2 linked regions of the Starkeya sp. ORNL1 genome follow. The protein of the gene in region 2 interacts with the protein of the main gene of each other region in a pairwise test. Links are inferred from orthologs where the notes say so. Each region holds a gene or a part of one and is shown on either strand. Other genes may lie near its edges.

Evidence for each region. The genes of interacting proteins can lie anywhere in the genome.
Region 1: the proteins of thrS (region 2) and rplA interact in binary tests that used the Escherichia coli proteins (3 or more experiments, as listed by UniProt). The link is inferred for Starkeya sp. ORNL1 from one-to-one orthologs.

What each region holds. Positions count from the first base shown.
Region 1 is NZ_CP048834.1:977,216-982,155, reverse strand. What follows is about bases 1,945-4,940. They hold rplA (50S ribosomal protein L1), read left to right. Parts: upstream 1,945-3,085; coding sequence 3,086-3,796; downstream 3,797-4,940. Other genes in these bases: rplL (50S ribosomal protein L7/L12), read left to right, coding at 4,868-4,940; rplJ (50S ribosomal protein L10), read left to right, coding at 4,298-4,816; rplK (50S ribosomal protein L11), read left to right, coding at 2,635-3,081; nusG (transcription termination/antitermination protein NusG), read left to right, coding at 1,976-2,506; secE (preprotein translocase subunit SecE), read left to right, coding at 1,945-1,964. Also shown: G3545_RS04855 (hypothetical protein), read left to right, coding at 1-12; tuf (elongation factor Tu), read left to right, coding at 124-1,314; more of secE, read left to right, coding at 1,767-1,944. UniProt on the Escherichia coli protein: One of the primary rRNA binding proteins, it binds very close to the 3'-end of the 23S rRNA. Forms part of the L1 stalk. It is often not seen in high-resolution crystal structures, but can be seen in cryo_EM and 3D reconstruction models.
Region 2 is NZ_CP048834.1:333,180-341,027, reverse strand. What follows is about bases 2,556-5,469. They hold thrS (threonine--tRNA ligase), read right to left. Parts: upstream 5,038-5,469; coding sequence 3,073-5,037; downstream 2,556-3,072. Other genes in these bases: yidD (membrane protein insertion efficiency factor YidD), read right to left, coding at 5,097-5,438; parA (ParA family partition ATPase), read left to right, coding at 2,556-2,890. Outside these bases: G3545_RS01645 (nitroreductase), read left to right, coding at 45-608; G3545_RS01640 (flavin reductase family protein), read left to right, coding at 608-1,210; G3545_RS01635 (L,D-transpeptidase), read left to right, coding at 1,457-2,179; more of parA, read left to right, coding at 2,249-2,555; G3545_RS01615 (phosphatase PAP2 family protein), read left to right, coding at 5,547-6,242; G3545_RS01610 (hypothetical protein), read left to right, coding at 6,376-6,831; G3545_RS01605 (iron-sulfur cluster assembly scaffold protein), read right to left, coding at 6,846-7,304; GTP cyclohydrolase I FolE, read left to right, coding at 7,539-7,848. UniProt on the Escherichia coli protein: Catalyzes the attachment of threonine to tRNA(Thr) in a two-step reaction: L-threonine is first activated by ATP to form Thr-AMP and then transferred to the acceptor end of tRNA(Thr). The rate-limiting step is amino acid activation in the presence of tRNA.

The sequences.
Region 1 (4,940 bases), 640 kb from region 2 along the record:
GCGATGAAATAGCTTGCCTGCCCGTGTCGGCGCCGGAGGGGCGAAGCGCTTGCGGAAACCGTTGAAACCACCTATTTCACGCCCGATTTTTCGTGGCTCGGTTGCCGCGCAAGGGAAGATGCAATGGCCAAAGAGAAGTTCAACCGTTCGAAGCCGCACTGCAACATTGGTACGATTGGCCATGTCGACCATGGCAAGACGTCGTTGACGGCGGCGATCACGAAGGTTCTCGCCGAGACGGGCGGGGCGACGTTCACGGCGTACGACCAGATTGACAAGGCGCCGGAAGAGAAGGCGCGCGGCATCACGATCTCGACGGCGCACGTCGAGTACGAGACGTCGAACCGTCACTATGCGCACGTCGACTGCCCCGGTCACGCCGACTATGTGAAGAACATGATCACCGGCGCGGCGCAGATGGACGGCGCGATCCTGGTGGTGTCGGCGGCGGACGGCCCGATGCCGCAGACCCGCGAGCACATCCTTCTGGCGCGCCAGGTCGGCGTTCCTGCGCTGGTGGTGTTCCTCAACAAGTGCGACATGGTCGACGACGAGGAACTGCTGGAGCTGGTTGAGCTCGAGGTTCGCGAGCTGCTGTCGAAGTACGACTTCCCCGGCGACGACATTCCGATCGTGCGCGGCTCGGCGCTGGTGGCGCTGGAGAACGGCGATCCGAAGCTCGGCAAGGAAGCCATCCAGAAGCTGATGAGCGAAGTGGATGCCTACATCCCGCAGCCGGAGCGTCCGATCGACCAGCCGTTCCTGATGCCGATCGAGGACGTGTTCTCGATCTCGGGCCGCGGCACGGTGGTGACCGGTCGCGTCGAGCGCGGCATCGTGAAGGTCGGCGAGGAAGTCGAGATCGTCGGCATCCGTCCGACGGTGAAGACCACGGTGACCGGCATCGAGATGTTCCGCAAGCTGTTGGACCAGGGCCAGGCCGGCGACAATGTCGGCGTGCTGCTGCGCGGCACCAAGCGCGAGGACGTCGAGCGCGGCCAGGTTGTGTGCAAGCCGGGTTCGGTGAAGCCGCACACCAAGTTCAAGGCCGAGGCGTACATCCTGACCAAGGAAGAAGGCGGTCGTCACACCCCGTTCTTCACCAACTACCGTCCGCAGTTCTACTTCCGGACCACGGACGTGACCGGGATCGTGACGCTGCCGGAAGGCACCGAGATGGTGATGCCGGGCGACAACGTGACGGTCGACGTTGCGCTGATCGTGCCGATCGCGATGGAAGAGAAGCTGCGCTTCGCCATCCGCGAAGGCGGCCGCACCGTCGGTGCCGGCGTCGTCGCCAGCATCATCGAGTGAGCGAGGCTCTGCTTCGCAATGAAGATGTTTCGGGCGCCCCCAAGGGCGCCCGATTCGTTTTGCGCTATATTCCGCAGGCGTGTGCTCGTAGCCGCGGCGTGATGCGTGAATTGGGGCCGTCTGCCCCTTTACAGGTGCGGGCCGGATCAACTAGGAACAGCGCCCGGGCCGCCTCGGCGTGCTTAGGAGTGTAGCTCAACTGGTTAGAGCACCGGTCTCCAAAACCGGGGGTTGGGGGTTCGAGTCCCTCCACTCCTGCCACCTTCAAGAAGACGGCGGCAGGACAAGGATTGCAGCGCTCCCCATACTTGCGGATTCGGTGGCGCGTACAAATCTTCAGCATGTCCTTTGACGTAACCCGCCGCACAGGCTATACGCCCGCTCTACCCATTTGATTTGATGTGGACAGCGCGGGAATAACTCCCCCGCGCTAGAGGCGTTTCGAGACGAGCATGGCGAAGACGAACCCCGTCGAGTTCTTTCAGCAGGTCCGCGCGGAAACCCGCAAGGTCACCTGGCCGACCCGTCGCGAGACGCTCATCACCACGGCGATGGTGTTCGTCATGGTGGTGCTGGCGTCCCTCTTCTTCCTGGTCGCGGACCAGATCCTGAGCTTCGCCGTGGCGCAGCTCCTGCAGATCGGCCGTTGAGGGAAGGCGAGATGACGAAGCGCTGGTACATCGTCCACGCCTATTCGAACTTCGAGAAGAAGGTCGCGGACTCGATCAAGGAGCAGGCCGGGCAGCGTGGCCTCACCGACCTGTTCGAGCAGGTGCTGGTGCCGACCGAGAAGGTCGTCGAGGTACGCCGCGGCCGCAAGGTCGATGCCGAGCGGAAGTTCTTCCCGGGCTATGTGCTGGTGAAGATGGACCTCACCGACGAGGCGTTCCATCTGATCAAGAATACCCCGAAGGTGACCGGCTTCCTCGGCGCCGACAACAAGCCGATGCCGATCCCCGAGAGCGAGGCGATGCGCATCCTGCAGCAGGTGCAGGAGGGTATCGAGCGCCCGAAGCCCTCCATCACCTTCGAGGTGGGCGAGACGGTGAAGGTCGCGGACGGCCCGTTCGCTTCCTTCAACGGCATTGTCGAGGAAGTCGACGACGCCCGCTCGCGCCTCAAGGTGGCGGTGTCGATCTTCGGCCGGGCCACCCCGGTCGAACTGGAATTCGCGCAGGTCGAAAAGACCTGAGCGATCACGCCGGGGCGGCTCGCGCCACCCTGGCAGGTCGTGGGAGGGCAAGGCGGTCGCCAACCGTCTTCAACCCGCACCACGGACCCCTAAGCCGGCGGAGCGCCGGCGCATATTGGGAGTAAGACATGGCGAAGAAGATTACCGGCTATATCAAACTGCAAGTGCCCGCCGGGTCGGCGAATCCCGCCCCCCCGATCGGCCCCGCGCTCGGCCAGCGCGGCCTGAACATCATGGAGTTCTGCAAGGCGTTCAACGCGCAGACCGGCCAGCTGGAAAAGGGCATGCCGATCCCGGTCGTCATCACGGCGTACCAGGACCGTTCCTTCACCTTCGAGCTCAAGACCCCTCCGGTCTCCTACTTCCTGAAGAAGGCGGCGGGTCTCGAGACCAAGAAGAAGCCCGGCTCCGGCTCGAAGACGCCCGGCAAGGGCTTCGTCGGCAAGATCTCCAACGCCCAGATGCGCGAGATCGCCGAGAAGAAGATGAAGGATCTGAACTGCGACACCGTCGAATCGGCCGTGCGCATGATCGAAGGCTCCGCCCGTTCCATGGGCCTCGAGGTGGTGGGCTGAACCGATGGCAAACATTGCAAAGCGTGTCCGTGCTACCCGTGAAGGCGTCGATCGCCTGAAGCTCTATGGCCTCGACGAGGCTCTGGGCATGATCAAGGAGCGGGCCACCGCCAAGTTCGACGAGACCATCGAGGTCGCGATCAATCTCGGCGTCGATCCCCGCCATGCCGACCAGATGGTCCGCGGCGTGTGCAACCTGCCGAACGGCTCCGGCCGTACCGTGCGCGTTGCCGTGTTCGCGCGCGGCGCCAAGGCCGACGAGGCCAAGGCGGCCGGTGCCGACATCGTCGGCGCCGAGGACCTCCTGGAGATCGTCCAGGGCGGCACCATCGAGTTCGATCGCTGCATCGCCACGCCGGACCTGATGCCGCTGGTCGGCCGTCTCGGCAAGGTGCTCGGCCCGCGCGGCCTGATGCCGAACCCGAAGGTCGGCACCGTGACCATGGACGTGAAGGGCGCGGTGGAAGCTGCCAAGGGCGGCGCCGTCGAGTTCCGCGTCGAGAAGGCCGGCATCATCCACGCCGGCATCGGCAAGGCCTCGTTCCCGGTCGACAAGCTGGCCCAGAACATCCGCGCCTTCGCCGACGCGGTGGTCCGCGCCAAGCCGACCGGCGCCAAGGGCACCTATGTCCAGCGCATCGCGGTGTCCTCGACCATGGGCCCGGGCGTGAAGGTCGAGCCGGCCACGGTGCTCACCGCGGGTGCCGGCGCCTGATCGAGGTCGCGGTGGCGTGATCGCCGCTATGTGGAAATGTCAAGCCCCTGATGCTATCGGGGGTGACAAATCCACTTCGACCCTCTATATGGCAGGTTTCGCTCCGGACTCGTTCGGGGCGATATCGAAGAAATTTCAGACTTTCGTCCATTAACCCGGACGAAGGGGCCGGTGGGGCTCGCCCTGCCGGCCTAGAGCATGTTCCGCGATGTCCAAGGACGGAAGGGGAACACGCTCTAAGTCCTGTCCGAGACTGCAGGTGCCGCGCCCTCAAAAGCCCGGCGTAATCCCAATCCGGGGCCTGCATAGACGGGGTACGACCGAGACGTGATGCCCGGCTTGCCGGTCGTTGGGTTTCGGCTCGAACCAGCGCCTTGGCCGGAATTTCCGGGTCCCAGGGGGACAGGAACTAAGCGTCGACCCGTCTTCTCGAAGATGGGCCGGCAAGGCGCAAACCGGCGGAGCGGGATCCTCCCAATCCGCCACCGGAGAGCAAGAGAAGTGGATCGAGCGCAAAAAGAAGAGCTCGTCGCGTCGCTTTCCGAAGTGTTCAAGAGCACTTCGGTTGTCGTCGTGGCCCACTATTCCGGTATCACCGTCGCTCAGATGTCCAAGCTGCGTCAGCAGATGAAGGCGAGCGGCGCGACCGTGAAAGTGGCTAAGAACCGCCTCGCGAAGATCGCTCTCGAAGGATCGGACGTCGCACATGTCGGCTCCCTGCTGAAGGGCCCGACCATCATCGCTTATTCGAGCGATCCTGTTGCGGCGCCGAAGGTTGCCGTCGACTTCGCCAAGACCAATGACAAGTTCGTCATCCTTGGCGGGGCATTCGGCAAGACCGCCCTCAACCCCGACGGTGTCAAGGCCCTGGCCACGATGCCGTCTCTGGACGAACTGCGCGCCAAGCTGATTGGGCTCATCAACGCCCCGGCTACCAAGATCGCACAGGTCGTCAACGCGCCGGCGGCGAAGCTCGCCCGCGTGTTCGGGGCTTACGGCCGCGAGAACGAAGCCGCGTGAGGCTTTCCCGGTAAAATCTGGTTCGAACCGAAATCCAAGGACTTAGATAAAATGGCTGATCTGTCGAAGCTCGTCGACGAGCTTTCCAACCTGACCGTCCTCGAGGCTGCCGAGCTCGCGAAGC
Region 2 (7,848 bases):
TGTCGGCGCCGTGCTACCGCGGGTGCGCTTCAAGGAAACCGCTCATGATCGATGCACTGACCCTGCTCCGCACCCGCAAAAGCCCGAAAATCTTCGACATCGCCGCCCCAGGCCCGAGCCCCGCCGATATCGACGCCATGCTCGCCATCGCCTCGCGCGTGCCGGACCACGGCAAGCTCGCACCGTGGCGCTTCGTGGTGTTCGAGGGCGAGGCCCGCGAGCGCGCCGGCGAGGCCATCGCCAGCGTCTTCCGGCAAGACAATCCGGACGCCGACGACGACCGTGTGAATATCGAGCGCACTCGGCTCTCCCGCGCCCCGGTGGTGATCGCGGTGGTCTCCAGGGCCGGCCCGCACGTCAAGATCCCGGAATGGGAGCAGCTGATGTCCGGCGCTGCCGCCTCGACGCTGCTGGTGCTCGCCGCCCATGCCCACGGCTATGCCGCGACCTGGCTCACCGAATGGTACGCCTACGACCCGCGCACCCGCGCCGCGTTCGGCCTTGCCGAGAATGAGCGCATCGTCGGCTTCGTCCATATCGGCACGCTCGCCAAGGCGCAGGAAGACCGTCCGCGCCCCGCGCTCTCCGACATCGTCACGAGGTTCTGATGTTCTACGAGCCGGGAAAGCGAGACCGCGATCGCCTGCCGCACAATCCGCTGAAGGCCATCGTCACGCCGCGCCCGATCGGCTGGATATCGAGCCTGGCACCGGACGGCACCGCCAATCTCGCCCCCTATTCCTTCTTCAATCTGGTGAGCGAGGCGCCGGATGTCGTCGCCTTCTCCAGCGATGGACGCAAGCACTCGGTCGAGAACATCGAGGCCACCGGCGAGTTTGTCTGCAATCTCGCCACGCTGGCGTTGATCGAGCAGGTGAATTTGACCTCCAAGCCGGTCGCCTCGCATGAAAGCGAGTTTGAACTCGCGGGGCTGGAGCGCGCCCGCTCGCATCTGGTGAAGCCGCCCCGCGTCGCCGCCTCGCCCTGCGCACTGGAGTGCGTCTGGACCGAGACCATTGAAGTAAAGGCGCGCGGCGGCGTGCCCTCAGGCCGCTTCCTGGTGTTCGGCGAAGTCGTTGGCATCCATATCGATGACAGCTTCATCGAGAACGGCCTGCTGCGCACCGAGCTTTTGCAGCCGCTCGCCCGCCTCGGCTATTTCGACTATTCCTGGGTCGACGGAGTGAAAACGCTGCCGCGGCCGAGATAACGGTACGGCATTCGGCGCATACAGCCTTCGTTCATGACAGAGTGTTTATCTGGAGCTGTGAGGCTGGCGGTGTAGCGTATTCGCGGCCTCGGCGAGGAACTCGGCACGGCGCTCCAAGCTTCCCTATCGTAAGCTTGGAACTCCTTGAAAGCAAATCAGTTTCCTTGCGTGTCCTGCCTGCAATATCGAAAGCGCGCGCTCGCCGGTAACATCGAATCGACCGCTCCCCCAGAGGCTTTTCCCTCCATGTCCGACGTCAATCGCCGTTCCTTCCTCGCCGGCCTGCCCATTGCCGGCCTTGCTCTCGGCCTGGGTGCCTGCAGCCAGACCTCAACGTCGGCCAACCGCACGTCGCTCATGGAGCCGATCACCCCGGCGCCGCTGGCCGCCATGCCCAGCAACGCTTCCATGTACGGCCCGGTGCAGGATCGCTTTCCCATCGCCGCGGTCGACACCTCGAACATCAATCCGGTGTTCCTGCGCCGCGAAGTCGACTACAGCGGCCGCGAAGCGCCCGGCACCATCGTGATCGATCCCAGCGCGCACTTCCTCTACTACATCATGCCGGGCGGCCGTGCGATGCGCTACGGCGTCGGCGTCGGCAAGGAAGGGTTCGCCTGGTCCGGCTCCGCGACCATCAATTCCAAGCAGGAATGGCCGGACTGGTATCCGCCGAAGGAAATGATCGCCCGCCGCCCCGACATCAAGTCGCAGCTCACCCAGCTGCAGAGCGGCATCGGCATGCATGGCGGCCCCGGCAACCCGCTCGGCGCCCGTGCCATGTATCTGTGGCAGAACAACAAGGACACGCTCTACCGCATCCACGGCACGGTGGAGCCGAACACCATCGGCACCAATGTGTCGTCGGGCTGCATCCGCATGATCAACCAGGACGCCATCGACCTCTACAGCCGCGTCGCGGTGGGCACCAAGGTCGTGGTGCTCGGCAGCGGGGCGAAAACCTCCTGACCGCAACCGATAAGGGTTGCAGCCAGTCTGTTGCGATGCAAACCTGCCCCGCACGGGGCAGGTTTTATTATGAGCGGGCGAATCATCACGCTGGCCCAGCAGAAGGGCGGCTCGGGCAAGACGACGGTCGCTGCGCATCTGGCAGTGGCCCTATCCCGCAATGGCGAGCGTGTGGCACTGCTGGATTGCGATCCGCAGGGCAGCCTCGGGGAATGGTTCGAGGCGCGTGAGGCGAACCTCGGCGAGGACCATACCGGCCTCGATTTCCGCACCGCCAGCGGCTGGGGTGCCCGGCGCGAGGCGCGCAGCCTCGCCCGCGACTACGACATCGTCGTCATCGACACCCCGCCGAAATCGGACATCGAATCCCGCCCGGCCATCGAAGCCGCCGCGCTGGTCGCGGTGCCGGTGCAGCCGACCCCGATCGATCTGTGGGCCACGCAGCCGACGCTGGAGATGATCGCCAAGGAGGGCGTCACCTCGCTGCTCATCATCAACCGCGCACTGTCGCGGGTGGCGCTCACCGAGGAGATCAGCGCCGCGATCCGCGCGCTCGGCCATCCGGCAGCGGAAACCCGGCTCGGCAACCGCGTCGCCTTCGCCGCCAGCATGGGCGACGGCCGGACCATCCTGGAGACCGCGCCCGGCAGCAAGGGCGCGCTGGAGATCGAGGCGCTGGCCGCCGAAATCAGGCGGCACATGGGGGCGTAAGGCCCCTCTCTTCACATTTCGCCGTCATCCCGGACGGCCGCAGGCCGAGCCGGGATCGCGAACGACCGGGATCGCCTCCTTCGCCGTGAAAAAGCAGAAGGCGCTCCCAACCTTCACGCGATCCCGGCTCTACGCACCTCGGTGCTTCGGCCGGGATGACGACTTGTGTAGAGGCGAAGCCGTCAGGCCGCCGCCTTATCCCTCACCACGTCCGGCGCCGTCGCCTCGTCGACCAGCGACGCCAGCGCCTCCTCAAGCGTCATCGAGGTCTGGTTCTGCGAGCCGAGCCGGCGGATGGAGACGGTGCGCTCCGCCGCCTCCTTGCGCCCGACCACGATCAGCGCCGGCACCTTGGCCAGCGAGTGCTCGCGGACCTTGTAGTTGATCTTCTCGTTGCGCACGTCGAGCTCGACCCGCAGGCCGGCTTTCTTCGCCAGCGCGACGATCTCCTGCGCGTACTCGTCACCCTCGGAGGTGATGGTCGCCACCACCGCCTGGATCGGCGCCAGCCACAGCGGGAAGTGCCCGGCGAAATGCTCGATGAGGATGCCGGTAAAGCGCTCCATCGAGCCGCAAATGGCACGGTGGATCATCACCGGGGTCTTCTTGGTGCCGTCGGCATCGACATAGAAGGCGCCGAAGCGCTCCGGCAGATTGAAGTCGATCTGCGTGGTGCCGCACTGCCATTCGCGGCCGATGGCGTCGCGCAGCGTGTATTCGAACTTCGGCCCGTAGAAGGCGCCCTCGCCCGGCAATATGCCGGTCTTGATGCGGTTGGACTGCGCCGCGATCTGCTCCAGCACCCGGCCCATCACCTCCTCGGCGTGGTCCCACACCTCGTCGGAGCCGACCCGCTTGTCGGGTCGGGTGGAGAGCTTCACGATGATCTCGTCGAAGCCGAAATCGGCATAGGTCGAGAGGATCAGATCGTTGATCTTCAGGCACTCCGCCGCCATCTGCTCCTCGGTGCAGAAGATGTGGGCATCGTCCTGGGTGAAGCCGCGCACCCGCATCAGCCCGTGCAGCGCGCCGGACGGCTCGTAGCGGTGCACCGCGCCGAACTCGGCGAGGCGCATCGGCAGGTCGCGATAGCTCTTCAGGCCGTGCTTGAAGATCTGCACATGGCCGGGGCAGTTCATCGGCTTCAGCGCGAACACGCGCTCGTCCTCGGTGCCGTCGCCCGCGGACTGCACCTTGAACATGTTCTCCTTGTACCAGCCCCAATGGCCGGAGGTCTCCCACAGCGACTTGTCGAGCACCTGCGGGGCATTGACCTCGGCATAGTCGGCGGCGAGCCGCCGGCGCATATAGGAGACGAGGCCCTGGAACAGGGTCCAGCCCTTCGGGTGCCAGAACACGACGCCCGGCCCTTCCTCCTGGAAGTGGAACAGGTCCATCTCCCTCCCGAGCCGGCGGTGGTCGCGCTTCTCGGCTTCCTCGAGCTGGTGGATATAGTTGTCGAGCTCTTCCTGGGTGCGCCAGGCGGTACCGTAGATGCGGGTCAGCATCGGATTGTTGGAATCGCCGCGCCAATAGGCGCCGGCCACCTTCATCAGCTTGAAGGCATTGCCGATCTTGCCGACGCTCGGCATGTGTGGGCCGCGGCAGAGATCGAACCAGGTGCCCTGCTTGTAGATCTTGATCGACTGGTCGGCAGGGATCGCATCCACCAGCTCGACCTTGAACGCCTCGCCCTTCTCGGCGAAGACGCGCTTGGTCTCGTCGCGGCTCCACACTTCCTTGGTGAAGGGCGCGTCGCGGGCGATGATCTCGCGCATCTTCTTCTCGATCGCAGCGAAATCCTCCAGCGAGAACGGTTCGTTGCGGAAGAAGTCGTAATAGAAGCCGTTCTCGATCACCGGGCCGATGGTCACCTGGGTACCCGGCCACAGCTCCTGCACCGCCTCCGCCAGCACGTGCGCGGCGTCGTGGCGGATCAGTTCCAGCGCTTCCGGGCTCTCGCGGGTGACGAGCTCGAACTTCGCATCGGTGGTGATCGGATCGGACAGGTCGGCCAGCGTGCCGTCGAGCTTCATGGCCAGCGACTTCTTGGCCAGTGACTTGGCAATCGACGAGGCGACCTCGGCGCCCGTGGTGCCGGGAGCAAACTCACGCACAGCGCCATCGGGGAAGGTGAGATGGATCATCGGCTTTTCTCCTGCCCACTCCTGCGAACCACGCAGGTAGGCTTGTTGGTCAGCGGTAATCAGTCGACTTTACGCACCCAGCTCGAAGGCCGGCGCGCATAGCGCCACGGCATATACCACACGCCATTTGGCGGCAATTCGACAGGCACCGCCTCGAATCCGGAGCCGCCCCAGGGGTGGCAGCGGCAGATGCGCCCCGCCGCCATCCAGCCGCCCGCCCAGGCGCCGTGGGTGGCGATTGCCGTATCGGCATATTCGGAACACGTCGGCAAATATCGGCACTGACGCCCCATGAAGGAGGACAGTGTATAACGATAGGTAAGTATCGGAATGCGCAGAATCGTGCGCGGTACGGCGCTGACGTAACGAAATATAACCTTTGGTAACTCACGATCGCTCATATTATTCACTTACAAATCAGACCGATGACCTGGCAGCTGACACGTTCTCGTCACATGCCGTTTCCTATTTTCGGCCGCGTTCAATTCCAACATTTCAGGTGAAATCCCATGCGCCGGATTGCGGTCCTTCCCACGCTCCTCGTCCTGTTCACTGCCGTGCCCGCTTTTGCCGAGGGCGGCAATTACATCACCCATGAGCAGCTCGACCTCTTGAAGGTGCTCGCGCCGCCGCCCGCCAATGATTCCGCCACCAGCAAGGCCGAGATCGAAGAGCTTCTGGTCATCCAGCAGAACAATACGCCCGAGCAGGTCGCCGCCGCCCAGGCGGACGTGCAGGAGAACGTGTTCCGCTTCGCCAATGTCTTCGGCCCCGACTTCACCCCGGAGAAGCTGCCCCTCGCCAAGGCGTTCTTCGCCAAGGTGGCCGAGGACGAGGGTTTTATCGTGGACCCCGCCAAGGACGTCTGGAAGCGCCCGCGCCCGCACAAGGCCGACAGCCGGGTCAAGCCGGGCATCACCATCTCCAACAGCGGCGCATATCCCAGCGGCCATGCCTCCTTCGCCTATCTCACCGCCGTGGTGCTCGCCAATATGGTGCCGGAGAAGCGCGCCGAGATCTTCGCCCGCGCCGCGGATTTCGCGCATAACCGCATGGTCGGCGGCCTGCACTACAAGACCGACATCGAGGCCGGCCGCATCGCTGGCACCCTGATCGCCGCCCAGGAACTGCAGAATCCGCAGTTCAAAGCCGATTTCGAGCAGGCTAAGGCCGAAGTCCGCCACGCCCTCGGCTACGGCAGCTGATCGCTTCGTAGCAGCGACTTGCGGCCGGCGGAAAGCGCCGGCCGCCATTCCGGCTTCACCGCGCATCGGGAACATCGCACCGTCCCCTGCATTATCGCAGGCCGTAGACGGAGCGTTGTCAGGGAGATACCCGATGCCAGCCACCCCACATCGTCTCCTCATACCGCTCGTGCTGTCGGCGCTTCTTGCCGCCGGCAGTGCCGGCGCACAAACCGCACCACCCCCGCCCGCCAAGCCGGCCGAGCCTGTCCCGGTTCCCAAGCCGCCGGAAGCCCCCCCGGCGACCGAGGCACCCGCGGACGAGCCGAGCGTCGACGCCGGCGACAAGGACATGCAGCGCGTGGCCGCGTGCAAGGAGCGTGCCCTCGCCCGGCTGAAGCAGCAATCACCTTCGGTCGAGGATATATTCATCGATGTCGACGGCCTCACCATCGCCGACGCCGACGGCAAGCTCGGCGACACCGCGGTGAAGGGCGTGCTGATGGGCGAGGCCTATATAAGGCGCGATCGCACCGATCGGGCGAACCGCTTCCTCTGCCTCACCGGCGCCGATGGCGAGGTGCTGTTCACCTTCTTCACCGAGCGATGAGGGCTCGGCGCGACTCACTCGGCGGCGGCAACCTGCCGGTTGGCGGCCTTGGCCTCGATCTGGCCGACCGCGTCGACCACCGCGTCGAAGGTCAGCATGGTCGAGGCGTGGCGCGCCTTGTAGTCGCGCACCGGCTCAAGTACCGCGAGCTCGGCCCAGCGCCCGTCGGGCGGCGCGCCGTTCTCCTTCAACATGCGGCGCATCGTCTCGCGCACCGCGCGCAATTCGTCGGCGGTCGAGCCGACCACCAACCCTGCCATGATGGAAGACGACGCTTGCCCGAGTGCGCAGGCGCGCACCTCATGGGCGAAATCCGTCACCTTGCCGTCATGCATTGCCAGGTCGATCGTCACCGTCGAACCGCAAAGCTTGGAATGCGCCGTTGCACTGGCGTCCGGCGTCGCGAGCCGGCCGAGGCGTGGTATGTCCGCCGCCAGCTCGATGATGCGCCTGTTATAGACCTCGTTCAGCATGCCGTGACCGTCCTGCGCGCCGGAACATCGGCGCGAAATATTGCGGGCCTTCGTCACTCCCCTATATAGGAGGGACTGTTCGCGGACGAAAGAAGCCGAAAGGCGACAAAGGCTGCGGACAAAGTCACGGTACATGATCGAGCGGCCAGACGCCGCCACGTCGTGGACATGGCGACAAAAACCGGTGACACCCCGGCGCTCCGGTAAGAAACGCGCCGTCGAACGGAGTTCGTCATGGATGCCGTGCTGAGATCCCTGATGCATCGTGCCCAGAGCGAGGCGGAAGCCAAGAAGCGCCCGTCGCGCGAAGACGCCGAAGCCGCCGTGCGTACCCTCATTGCCTGGGCCGGCGATGATCCGAACCGCGAGGGCCTGGTCGATACGCCCAAGCGCGTGGTTCGCGCCTATGAGGAGCTCTATTCCGGCTACCACATCCCGGAAGCGGCGATTCTCGACCGTACCTTCGGCGAGATCGGCAATTTCGACGACATGGTGCTGGTGCGCGACATCACCTTCTATTCGCACTGCGAGCACCACATGGTGC